DNA from 4 places in the Anaerocolumna sp. AGMB13020 genome. Region 1 is predicted to be linked to each of the others. Evidence: predicted binding sites of a transcription regulator. Region 1 holds the regulator's gene; each other region holds the start of a gene.
The links. The regulator NrdR, encoded in region 1, represses ribonucleotide reductase genes. The targets are predictions, from matches to a motif close to CACAANATNTTGTG.

Region 1 (3,217 bases):
AGCTGGGAATTAAAATGAATCCGATCCTTTTTGTACCGCTCCGTCTGGGCCAGTCTCCCTTTCATAACTCTCTCCCTAATCGCAGCAGAGGTTTCTCTTCCTCCCTTCTTATTCAAATCCTTATAATCTGACTGGGGTACTTCTATGCTAATATCGATTCGGTCCAAAAGCGGGCGGCTTATTTTGCCCAGATAATTTCTTACCTGTGACAAGGAGCAATGGCATTTATTCCTGTCAGGGTAATAACCGCAATTGCACGGATTCATAGCTGTACAAAGCATGAGATTAGCCGGATAACGAAAGGTACCGTTTAGTCGAGTAATTGTTATTTCATTTTCCTCCAGGGGCTGTCTGAGAATTTCGATGGTCTTTCGGTTAAATTCAGGGAATTCATCTAAAAACAGAACCCCCATATGAGCCAGACTTATCTCTCCTGGCATCGGGAATCTTCCTCCTCCGGTTAATGCAGTGGTGGTAATTGTATGATGAGGAGAACGAAAAGGGCGGTTAAGAATCAAAGACTGATTATTATCTAATAATCCTGAGACACTATATATTTTAGAAATTTCAAGACTTTCTTCGAAGGAAAGTTCAGGAAGAATGGAGGGAATTCTTCTGGCAAGCATTGTCTTACCGGAACCAGGTGGTCCGATTAAAAGAATATTGTGCATACCACAGGCAGCAATTTCAATTGCCCTTTTTGCCAGCTCCTGTCCAACGATATCAGAAAAGTCAATTTGCGTATCTTCCCTGCTAGGTTTTAAATCCTCTGCCTGTAAGCAACACGGAGCAAGATGCAGGTTTCCGCTTAGGAATTCTGCAACCTGCGTCAAGGAATCCACACCATATACTTCAATTCCCTTAACTACCGCACCTTCTCTTACATTACAGGAGGGTACAATACATCTTTTAAAACCCTGCTCGTATGCCATATACACTATCGGCAGGACTCCGTTTACCTTTTTTACTTCACCATTCAAACTTAGTTCACCTATAAACAGGGTATCTTTAAGACTTTCTTCCAGAAGCAGTCCAAGGGCTGCAAGAACGGATATGGCAATGGGCAGGTCAAATGCCGTCCCCTCCTTGCGCATATCAGCCGGTGACAGATTAATGGTTATTCGTTTCGCCGGCAAACGGTAACCTGAATTTTTTAATGAAATGCGAACCCTTTCCCTGGCTTCTCTGACCTCGGAACCAAGATATCCTACAAGGTCGAAAACCGGCAGTCCATCACTGATATCAGCTTCTACGGTAATTCTTCTGCTATCAATACCCAAAACCGTTCCGCTGTATACTTTACTAAACATATTGCTCCTTTCCCTTTCTCTCCGGGGGCAGAAGCATCATCCATGATGATTATAGCAAAAAAGCAGAATTCTGGCAATCATTACCTCACATTAAAAACAGCAGATAGCATATGAGTATATTACAGGCGCTATCTGCTGTTATACGCTTCCTTTATCAGAATCTGTGCATTCGATGGAGTTTACCCTTGTTTCGCATCTAATATCTTCTTAAGTTCATCCACAAAAGTATTTACATCCTTAAATTCACGATAAACGGAAGCAAATCTGACATAAGCCACTGCATCAAGGTCCTTAAGCTTGTCCATAAGAATTTCACCGATAACAGAGCTCTTAATTTCTTTTTCTTCCATATTAAATATGGTATTCTCCACTTCATCTACCAGTGCTTTCATCTGGTCAACAGAAATGGGTCTTTTATGGCAGGAACGAAAAACACCTGCTTCAATTTTCGACCTGTCATAAGGCTCACGATTATTGTCCTTCTTTATGACTACCAAAGGAATAGTCTCTACTTTTTCGTAAGTAGTAAAACGCTTTGAGCATTCATCACATTGACGTCTTCTTCGAATGGAACTTCCATCGTCTGCCGGTCTTGAGTCAATAACTCTTGTATTCTCATCTCCGCAAAATGGACATCTCATAATTTGTACCTTATCCTTCCCTCTAACATCTTTAAGTTGATTATATTGAAAGATATTCAATCGGTCAAGATATTTTAATGCTACTTTTTTCATATATTAAGATAGATAGTTTTTCTGATGCCTGTCTGTAACCCGCTATAACTATTCCACCTAAATGTACTGACTATTGAAAAAGGAGGCCCTATGAGACTGTGTGATTTAAAACAGAAAGAAGTAATCAACTGCAGAGACGGAGAAAGACTGGGATTTGTCTGCGACTTGGAATTCGATGTCAATACCGGCATTATCACGCATATTATCGTACCGGGTCCCTGTAAAATCTGGGGTTTCTTAGGAAGAGACCAGGAATATGTAATAAATTATAACTGTATCAAGCAGATTGGTACCGATGTTATTCTTGTTGATATTGATGCCGAAAAAGTACTGATAAAATCAGCTTATATTTAGAGGCTTCTTAAGGCTTGCAGATACTGCAGGCTTCATAACCCTCCGCTTTTGCTTCTTCCATTAATATAGCTTTACCGTTATCCTTTATGTACTGGCAGCCTTTTTTATGATATTTCGTTCCTTTATTCGTTACATATACGTATTTCTCAGATTTCTTATCAGATGAATTTTCCAGATTGCCTGTTAAATTGTCAATGCTCTCTTCAAACGATGATTCAGTGGTTTGCTTTGGGTTAGTACCTTCTGTCTTAACTGAAAGATTTTCACCATCACTATTTATTACAACGGTACCCATTATGTCCGTTCGATACACCTGCACATCCTCATCCTCGAGATTGGCCAGTGTAATACCGGAAGGATGACCATAGGAATTATCTTTCCCAACAGAAATTACAGCATAAACAGGATCTACCGCTCTAAGGAATGCAAGACTGCTGCTGGTTAAAGAGCCATGATGTCCGACTTTTAAAACATCTGTCTCCAGATCGCGGCCTTTCGATAACAGATCCTCCTCTGCTTCTTCTTCCATGTCACCGGTAAACAGAAAAGAATTCTTACCATTGGTCAGTTTAATTACCAAAGAGTAATTATTGATATTTTCACCATAATCCTTTCCGAAAGGTGTTAGAAACTCAAACAAAGAGCCACCAAGGTGATAGGAGTCACCTGCTTTGGGATAGACCTTGGTTATTTTCCTTTTGTCCACCAGATGGATTAAATTATTGTAGGTTTCTGTATCATACTTTTGATTACCAAGAAATATTACGTCTGCACTAAACTCTTTTATAACCTCTGCCATCCCGCCGATATGGTCACTAT
Region 2 (3,217 bases), 1.4 Mb from region 1:
CTTCACTTTCCCAATGAATTTTATGATTTACCAGATAGTGATGATAGCCGCTGGTTCCAAGGCCGATGGCACGGTACTTGTCACTCGTTATTCTGGCCTCTGAAACCGGAGACTGGTTTAAAGTGATAACATTGTCCAACATGCGAATCTGCAATGGAATAATATTCTTTAAATCTTCTCTGTCAACACGTCCTAAATTCACGGAATTTAAGTTACAGGTAACCATATCACCTGCCTTAATCTTAACGGATACCTCCATCTCCCCCTTGTTCTCCTGAATCGTTTCCTCAAAGAGCATGGATTCACTCATGTTCTGGGCTATCTCATGGCATAGATTGGAGGCATATATCATTCCTGCATGTTTGTTGGGATTGGCTCTGTTAACCGTATCTCTGTAGAAGATAAAAGGAGTTCCCGTTTCTACGGCGGATTTCATGACCTTCTTCATGATATCCAGAGTGGATACTGTTGTCCTCTTTATAGCACTGTTCTCCTCGCAGGCAAGGTAACGTCTCGTAAATTCTCCGCCTTCTTCTTCATCATAGCAGTCCTCCAAATAAAAGCCCATTATCTTATGAACTTCATAGGGATCAAATAAAGACCATTCCCCTCTTTCTTCTAATCTCTTCATGAACAGATCCGGTATACTTAAAGCCGGAAATACATCATGGGCTTTTCTTCTGTCATCGCCGTTATTGGTCTTAAGATCCAGGAATTCATACAGGTCCTGATGCCAGATATCAAGGGTAACAGAAGCTCCTCCTTTTCTTCTGCCTAATTGGTCTACTGCAACTGCAGTATCATTATATAGCCTTATCCAGGGAACCACTCCGCCGGAGGTATTCTTATATCCCCTGATTTCACTGTTCAGGGCTCTGACCTTCCCCATATATATTCCAAGTGCCCCGCCGTGCTTGGAAACACTGGCAAACTTTGAATTTACATCATAGATGGACCATAAATTATCCCCTACCACAGAGATGAAGCAGCTGCTCAGTTGGTGAAAAGGTGTTCCTGCTGCGGCAAGGGTAGGTGTTGCAACAGTCATCTTAAGTTCACTCAGGATATCATAGAATTTTTTTGCATACCGGGCTTTCTCTTTCTTTTCTGGAATAGCCAGATGCATGGCAATTATCATAAAACGTTCCTGCGGAAGTTCGTACACCTCTTTGTCAAAACCTTGTATGAGATATCTGTCAGCCAGAAGTTTCATGCCTTCGTAATTAAATAGAAGGTCTCTTTCAGGCTTTATGTAATTACCCAGCTCCATGATTTCTTCTTTGCTGTACTCTTCGCTAAGATAAGTGCCATAGTATTTTAGCGCTGTCAGTTTTTCTACCAGCTCATAAAAATCTCCGTAACCGAAATGCTCATAACCTCTGTTAATAGCAGCTTCTTTATAGAGATCCGACATCAAAAGTCTCGCAGCTGCATACTGCCAGTCTATATTCGTCTTCTTGATTTCATTGCCAAAGGAATCTCTGGTGGTCTGTATGGTCTTTTCAATGGCTGTCTGAATCAAGATCTTTTGTATTTCCTTTGTGCTCATACCATCTCTGAACTGAATATTGGAGTCCATCTCCAGCTCAGCCGGATCACAGCCGGCAAGATCCTGGCAGGCATAAGCTACCATCTTCTTGGTCTTTTCTACATATAACGGCTCCAGATTTCCGTTACGTTTTTTTATCATGATATCCATGGGCACTAACCTCCTAAAGAAATAAATTTATACAATATATAGTAATAGTAATAATTATCATAACTACATCTATTGTATACCACTTTTTTTAATTTGGCTACTGGCATTTTGCCCTATCTGAAATTTTACAATGCAATGTAATAATCCAAAATATCAAATACAAAATCTCTAAGCTTCGTAAAAGAATACCCAAGCTTTTCTGCCCGCTCAGTAAGAATACTGTAATTTCCAGCACCGTTATAAGGTGCTGCTTCACCTTCTTTTGAAAGGTGTGCAGTTTTACCAGTCTTTTCTTCCACATAAGTAATGATTTCTTTTAAAGTAAGCGTTCCCTGACTGCTGGCATTAAGAATTCCTGTATAATTCGTTTCGCTGAGAAAAGACAGAAACTTCCCTGCCTCAATAGAATGTATGAATACCAGCTCCTCCTCCAGGTTATCAATATACATTGGGATATCCTTCTTCACATGCTCCACATAGAATAAGAGCCTCTCGGTATAATCATCTTTCCCAATTACCAGAGGTAAGCGTACTGCTATGGAGGGCTGGTCTTTATACTCCTGAAACAGCGCTTTCTCTGCCTGCTGCTTTATAATATTATAAGTGAAGTCTTCTCTGTTACACCATATGATTTCTCCCTTATAAGGGTCAAATTCCTCTTCTTTGATATCCTTATGAAAGCTGTCATAAACAGATATGGTAGACACCAGGATATAACGGCTGCAGCGGATATTCTCCAGTGCACATTTCACATCATTGGAGCTATAAGCTATATCATCATAGACCATATCGTACACTTTTCCATTAAAGGTATCCTTCATTGCTCTTTTATCTGTCCGGTCTACTTTCAGTCTGTTTACCCTTTCACCGAAAGGATCCGGCATTTTTCCTCTTGTGGCAATGGTAACCTCATGTCCTTTTTCAAGTAAATCCTTCACCAGGTGAATACCAAAAAACCTGGTTCCGCCTAATACCAATATCTTCATCAGAAACCTCCCTGTATTATTTTTAATTCTTCTGTTCCTATTTTAAGGTTCTTCTAAATACTTGTCCAGTTTATTTCATTGGTTGCTATCTTAAGTTTCTGGGTTCAGGAACGGATACCGTATTAAAAACTGCCGCAAGCTGATCGTAAACCAGCTTGCGGCAGTAATAAAAAATCATATTAGTATATCCTTCATTCTACCAAGCACCTTCAATACGAATAATTTTCTCATACAAAGGTTGCTTATTCGATTACTCCGCCTTCAACAACAAGACTGTCAGGATCTGCTGCGTCACCATAAACCGGCGCTAAAGTTTCGTCATAAGCCTTGTGAAAGAAATTCTCTGTTCCAAGGGTTTTGATTTCTTCATTTAACCAGTTTAAAAGCTCTGTGTTGCCTTTTTGTACGGCAGGTGCAATCGTATCCAGATTACCAAGAGATTCTATACCTACGGTGTAACCTTTGTTCTCAAGAGCCCATGCAAGTACTTCTGTATTATCTGTGGTAAAGGCATCACCTCTGCCATCTAATA
Region 3 (3,217 bases), 2.3 Mb from region 1:
GTCTGCCATCCGGTCCAGAAAATACCTGTCATGGGATACAGCAAGTACGATTCCGTCATAAGTATCCAGGTAATCTTCCAAAATAGTCAGGGTTGTGATATCCAAATCATTGGTAGGCTCATCCAGTATCAGTACATTAGGCGCTTCCATGAGAACCTTTAACAGGTACAGCCTTCTTCTCTCTCCTCCGGATAATTTGGATATCAGTGAGTATTGCAAACTTCCATCAAATAAGAATCTCTCCAGCATCTGCGAGGCAGTAGTTGTTCCATCGGCTGTCTCAATATATTCTGCCACATTTCTGATATAGTCAATCACCTTAAGGTTTTGATCCATATATTCATTTTCCTGTGAAAAATATCCGATCTTGACAGTCTCTCCCTTATCGATAGTGCCTTCATCCGGCTTCAGGTTATCTGTTATGCATTTTAGCAAGGTGGATTTGCCGCTGCCGTTAGGACCTACAATGCCAAGACGATCTCCTCTTAACATAATATAGCTGAAGTCCTTAAACAGTATTTTATCGCCATAGGCTTTGCTGATACCGTTTATTTCTATGGTCTTTTTTCCGAGTCTTGAAGATAAGGCATTGATCTCTACTGCTTTGTCTTCTTCTATTACCTTTCGGTTCTTAAGTTCCTCAAAGCGCATAATATGGGCTTTCTGCTTGGTGGAACGGGCTCTGGCACCTCTCATCATCCATTCCAGATCCATGCGGTACAGGCTCTTTTTCTTCCGTTCCGTTGCTGCCTCCATATCCTCTCTGGCAGCCTTTAACTCAAGAAATTTGGTGTAGTTGGCAGTATACGTATATAATGCCCCCTTATCAATCTCAACGATCTTGTTCGTAACCTTATCGAGAAAATATCTGTCATGGGTTACCATTAGAAAAGCTCCCTGGTATTTCTTTAAATAATCCTCAAGCCACTCTGCCATGGCATCGTCCAAGTGATTGGTAGGCTCGTCCAATATAAGTATTTCAGCAGGTGTCAGCAGGGTCCTGACTAAGGCAACTCTCTTTTTCTGACCGCCGGATAGGGTCGCTGTACTGCCTGTAACATCCGTTATGGACAGCTTAAGCAGCATCGCCCTTGCTTCCCCTTCCAGGTCTCTGTATTCCTCCCTGGCTTTTTTGCCTTTTATTACATTTTCCAGGATATTCAGATTCTCATCAAATTCGGGGATCTGAGGCAGGAATTCTATCCGTATATTTTTCCCCTTAACCACGCCACCTTCATCTGCCTCTTCCAGTCCTGCGATTATTCTGAGTAAGGTTGATTTGCCGGTGCCGTTTATACCGATAATTCCAATCTTGTCTCCTTCATTTATACCTAAGGAAACCTTGTCAAACAGTACTTTATCTGTAAAGCTTTTGCTCATTTTCTCTACGTTAAGCAGATTCATCGTATTGACTCCTTTAATTCCTGACCAGGTGCCGCTCTTCACTGCACCGGGTGGTTGCTTTCATTACAAAAGCCATCTTTTCATTCTTTGCTATAAAAGGATAACATAAACCTACAAAATTGGAAAGTATTAATTCATATGGACGATAGGCCTTCCTCTTTAAAAAAGTTTCTTTTCACACCTATTATGAACTAGGAGAAATTACCTTCATAGAAAATTTAACGATAATCCTTGATAATTTTTATTCATTTTCTATATACAATATATTGTGTGTATGTGTTATAATACTACACAATATGGGCGATTATCTAGGATGCAGCTGGAAATTACCCGCGTTATAAATAGGTAAGGAGTCAGTAATTACCTAGGAAAAATTAAGCAAAGAAGGTTGTGGCGTCAAATGATAAAAGTAGTAAAAAAGGATAACACCAAAGAAGAATTCAATGTGCAAAAGGTTATTAACGCAGTGGACAAATCCGCTCAACGTGCTTTGATACGTTTTACGGAGGATGAGCATAATTTCATCTGTCAGTTTGTTGAAAGTAAAGTCTTTCATATGGACAGAGAAGAAATTTACATAAGTGAGATGCACAATATCGTTGAAAGTGCACTGGAGCAAACGAATCCGCTGGTTGCAAAGAGCTATAGGGATTACCGTAATTACAAACAGGATTTCGTACATATGCTGGATGAGGTATATAAGAAAAGCCAGTCCATCATGTATATCGGTGATAAGGAAAACAGCAACACCGACAGCGCACTGGTCTCTACAAAGAGAAGTCTTATCTTCAACCAGTTGAATAAGGAGCTTTATCAAAAATTCTTTTTAACGACAGAAGAATTACAAGCTGCCAGAGACGGCTATATCTATATCCATGATATGTCTGCACGAAGAGATACCATGAACTGCTGCCTTTTTGATGTGAAACATGTATTGGAGGGCGGATTTGAGATGGGTAACCTTTGGTATAATGAGCCAAAGACTCTAAATGTTGCCTTTGATGTTATAGGAGATATCGTACTCAGTGCTGCCAGCCAGCAGTACGGCGGTTTTACCGTACCAAGTGTTGACCTGCTGTTAGAGCCTTACGCGGAAAAATCCTATAAGATACTCTTTGAAAAGTATCTGGAACTTGGCATTCCCGAAGAGAAAGCCTCCGCAGAAGCACTTAAGGATGTAAAGCTGGATTTTGAACAGGGCTTTCAGGGTTGGGAGTACAAATTTAACACCGTTGCATCTAGCCGCGGGGACTATCCTTTCATAACGGTTTCAGCCGGTACCGGAAGAGGCCGGTTTGCTAAAATGGCCTCCATCGCCCTTTTAGACGTAAGAAGAAAAGGCCAGGGTAAGAAAGAGTGCAAGAAACCTGTGTTATTCCCTAAAATAGTCTTCTTATATGATAAGAATCTTCATGGAGAAGGCTGTGAACTGGAAGAGGTATTTGAGGCTGGCATCCTGTGTTCCAGCAAGACCATGTACCCAGACTGGTTAAGTCTTACCGGAGAAGGTTATGTTCCAAGTGTTTATAAAAAGTACGGCGAAATCATCAGTCCCATGGGCTGCAGAGCCTTTCTCTCTCCCTGGTATAGGGAAGGCGGTATGAATCCGGCTAATGAAGAGGACACACCGGTTTTCACCGGACGTTTTAACATTGGAGCGGTAAGTCTTCACCTGCCTATGATTCTTGCCAAAGCAAATCAGGAAAGCAAGGATTTTTATGAGGTACTGGATTACTATCTTAATCTGATTCGAAGACTTCATATCCGTACCTTCGACTACCTGGGAGAGCTTCGTGCTTCCACCAATCCTCTG
Region 4 (3,217 bases), 2.7 Mb from region 1:
TATAAAGGATACCAAGAAGAAACGTGAAGTCATCGTAACAAACAATGAGACCGGAGAAGCTAAGACTTATCTGATCCCTTATGGTTCACGTATCAAAGTTCTCGACGGAGATGTATTAGAGGCCGGAGATGAATTGACAGAGGGTAGCGTTAACCCTCATGATATCTTAAAGATCAAAGGCGTTCGTGCCGTACAGGATTATATGATTCAGGAAGTACAGCGCGTTTACCGTTTACAGGGCGTTGAAATCAACGATAAGCATATCGAGGTCATCGTACGTCAGATGCTTAAGAAAATCCGTATTGAAAACAGCGGAGATTCTGAATTCTTACCAGGTAAGCTGATTGATATTCTGGAATTCGATGATGCCAATGAGATATTGGAAGAAAAGGGACTCACCATTGCAGACGGAAAGCAGGTAATGCTTGGTATTACAAAAGCCTCCCTGGCAACAAACTCCTTCCTTTCAGCAGCATCCTTCCAGGAAACCACGAAGGTATTAACAGAAGCTGCTATTAACGGAAAGGTCGATCCACTAATCGGATTAAAAGAGAACGTTATTATCGGTAAGTTAATACCTGCCGGTACTGGTATGAAAAGATACCGTTCTGTTAAGCTTGACAGCGATATGGAAGAAGAGTTAATTCTTTCTGAAGATTTTGAGGATGATGATTATCAGAGCTTCAATTATTCAGAGGATGCCATGGATGATGATTTAGACAGCATTGAGTTGGATGAATTTGAAGACGAGGATTTATCCGATGAAGATTTTGATGATGCTGATTTCGAGGATGATTCCGACAAATAAGGAATACAAAAAATAATATAACGAAAGCCTCCAAAGAATGATTCTTTGGAGGCTTTTTTGCTGTGTGCTGGATCAGGAGCTGATAGGGTGCGGTACCTAACAATATAATCAAAACAGTACAGGAGCATTTTACAAAGCTTTTGCGCTGTTTTAATATTTATGACATATGGTTATATATTATAATTTAGTGCTATTGTGAGTCTTATCCATTTACTGGGATTAAGTATTTAGTACTGGGAGGCTGCAAGATACGTCGGTGGTAAGGAAAAAGAGAAAAAAATTGAATGAGAATATTTCTTTTTTGGCGGCATTGACATATATGTGGTATAGTTATATAATTTATATACTATATATAGTACCTACATAAAAATACGACCTTTGGAAAAACTAAACATTTATGAAGTGTTTACACTGTAAAGAGTGTGAACTACTGATCTGGAAAGCAGGGAATGGAAAACATGAATGAATTACAAATAGAAGATTTGTTGACAGAAGAGTTTTTGTCGGAATACCATAAGAAAGATAATCCAATGACAGGAATCGGTGAGTTTGTTTATCTGCGAACTTACGCCAGATACGTGGAAGAGAAAGGCCGTAGGGAGAACTGGTTTGAGACCGTCTACCGTACAGTACAGTATAATGTTATGCTAGGCATAGAATATAAAGTAAAGCATGGTATCCGGGTAGATGTGACAGAAGAGAGAAAAGAGGCAGAAAGTTTTTTTGATCATCTTTTTTCCCTGAGAACCTTTCCTTCCGGCAGAACTCTTTATATGGGAGGAACAGAAATAGTGAAGGAGTATCCGCTCTCCAACTATAATTGCTGCTTTACTACCATAGATCAGCTTAAAGATTATACGGATGTATTTTACCTGCTGATGTTAGGCTGTGGAGTTGGAGTTCGAATTGAGAAAAAAGCAGCGGATTCTATGCCAGAGGTGCGAAAGGTCCAGTTACTTGGAAAATACGAAGAAGGGCTTTATAACCAGCTGACGAAGGAAGAACGGGAGAATACACTCCTTTCTATTGAGGCAAACACAGCAGTTTTGTTTATTGGTGACAGTAAAGAAGGCTGGTGCAAGGGACTGGAACTATATTTTGATCTTATCAGCCTTGAAGAGTATGAGAACATTCATAACATAATCATTGATTACAGCTATGTAAGACCGGAGGGCGAACGACTTAAACGTTTTGGCGGAAGAGCTTCAGGACATAAATCCTTAAAGAGAATGTTTGAGAAAATCAATAAAGTAATGGTTGAATCAGGTGAGGGGTTAAGAACAATCGATCTTTTGGATATTGCAACTATTATTAGTGAGAATGTGGTATCCGGTGGAGTTAGAAGAAGTGCAATGATGGTAATCTGTGAAGAGGATGATACAGAGGTTATCGAAGCGAAAAGGAATCTATACAAAGTAATAGACGGTCAATGGATTGAAGACACAAAGATTTCTCATCGAAAAATGAGCAATAATTCAGTTTTATATAACCGTATTCCCGGGAAAGAAGAAATAAAAGCGATGCTTGATTCGATTCGTATTAACGGTGAACCGGGTTTTCTGAATAACCGGGAAGCAATTCGACGGAAAGAAACTTTTCTGGGTTGTAATCCCTGTGGTGAAATCCTTCTGCGTTCCAAGCAGTGCTGTAATTTATCCACCAACAATCTGGTAGCTTTTGTAAAGGAGGATAATACCCTTGATATGAAAGGGCTGCTAGAGGTAATCAGGTTATCAGCAAGGGTTACCTTACGAATGACACTGGTTGATGTCGAACTTCCGGAATGGAATAAGGTCATGCAGGAGGATCGTATTGTAGGGGTATCCTTAACGGGAATGATGGATATGATGAATCGTACCGGTATGGATTACAATGAATTAAGAAAATTGCTGGAAACATTAAAGAAAGCGGTTCATGAAGAAGGAGAACGTTATTGCAGGGAACTTGGGATAGAAAAACCTCAGCTGATGACAACCATCAAGCCGGAAGGAACTCTATCCAATCTGCCAGGGGTAAGTTCTGGGGTGCATTATGCCCATGCCCCTTATTATATCAGGAGAGTCCGTGTTTCAAAAACAGACCCTTTATATAAGATGATCGAACTTCTGGGGTGTTATCCGGTCTATAACGAAGTGGGGCAGACAGATGAGAACTGTACTGTCAAGGTGATTGAATTTCCGATGAAATCACCGGAAGGAAAGACGAAGTATCAGGTGGGTGCCATAGAGCAGCTTAACCTTTATAAACTTACCATGGAAGCCTGGACGGATCATAATACCAGTATTACGGTTCATGTAAGAGAAGAGGAATGGGAGGAGGTGGCAGAATGGCTTTCTGCTAACTTTGACAGTGTTGTAGGAATTACCTTTCTTCCCTTGCTGGAAGAGACATATCCGCTTCTTCCTTATG

Region 2: a site for NrdR is predicted at 1,730-1,743, ahead of R2R35_RS16205 (ribonucleoside-diphosphate reductase subunit alpha). Genes of this name have one in related genera too.
Region 3: a site for NrdR is predicted at 1,662-1,675, ahead of nrdD (anaerobic ribonucleoside-triphosphate reductase). Genes of this name have one in related genera too.
Region 4: a site for NrdR is predicted at 1,153-1,166, ahead of nrdJ (ribonucleoside-triphosphate reductase, adenosylcobalamin-dependent). Genes of this name have one in related genera too.

The regions. Positions count from the first base shown of each region.
Region 1 covers NZ_CP136910.1:5,348,746-5,351,962, reverse strand. Annotated here, with positions in the region: gene R2R35_RS22455 (YifB family Mg chelatase-like AAA ATPase) at 1-1,310, opposite strand, end outside; gene nrdR (transcriptional regulator NrdR) at 1,490-1,951, opposite strand; gene R2R35_RS22445 (YlmC/YmxH family sporulation protein) at 2,135-2,398, shown strand; gene R2R35_RS22440 (ComEC/Rec2 family competence protein) at 2,406-3,217, opposite strand, start outside.
Region 2 covers NZ_CP136910.1:3,913,618-3,916,834, reverse strand. Annotated here, with positions in the region: gene R2R35_RS16205 (ribonucleoside-diphosphate reductase subunit alpha) at 1-1,699, opposite strand, end outside; gene R2R35_RS16200 (NAD-dependent epimerase/dehydratase family protein) at 1,825-2,685, opposite strand; gene R2R35_RS16195 (cysteine ABC transporter substrate-binding protein) at 2,928-3,217, opposite strand, start outside.
Region 3 covers NZ_CP136910.1:3,093,828-3,097,044, reverse strand. Annotated here, with positions in the region: gene R2R35_RS12600 (ABC-F family ATP-binding cassette domain-containing protein) at 1-1,404, opposite strand, end outside; gene nrdD (anaerobic ribonucleoside-triphosphate reductase) at 1,805-3,217, shown strand, end outside.
Region 4 covers NZ_CP136910.1:2,626,218-2,629,434, reverse strand. Annotated here, with positions in the region: gene rpoC (DNA-directed RNA polymerase subunit beta') at 1-808, shown strand, start outside; gene nrdJ (ribonucleoside-triphosphate reductase, adenosylcobalamin-dependent) at 1,267-3,217, shown strand, end outside.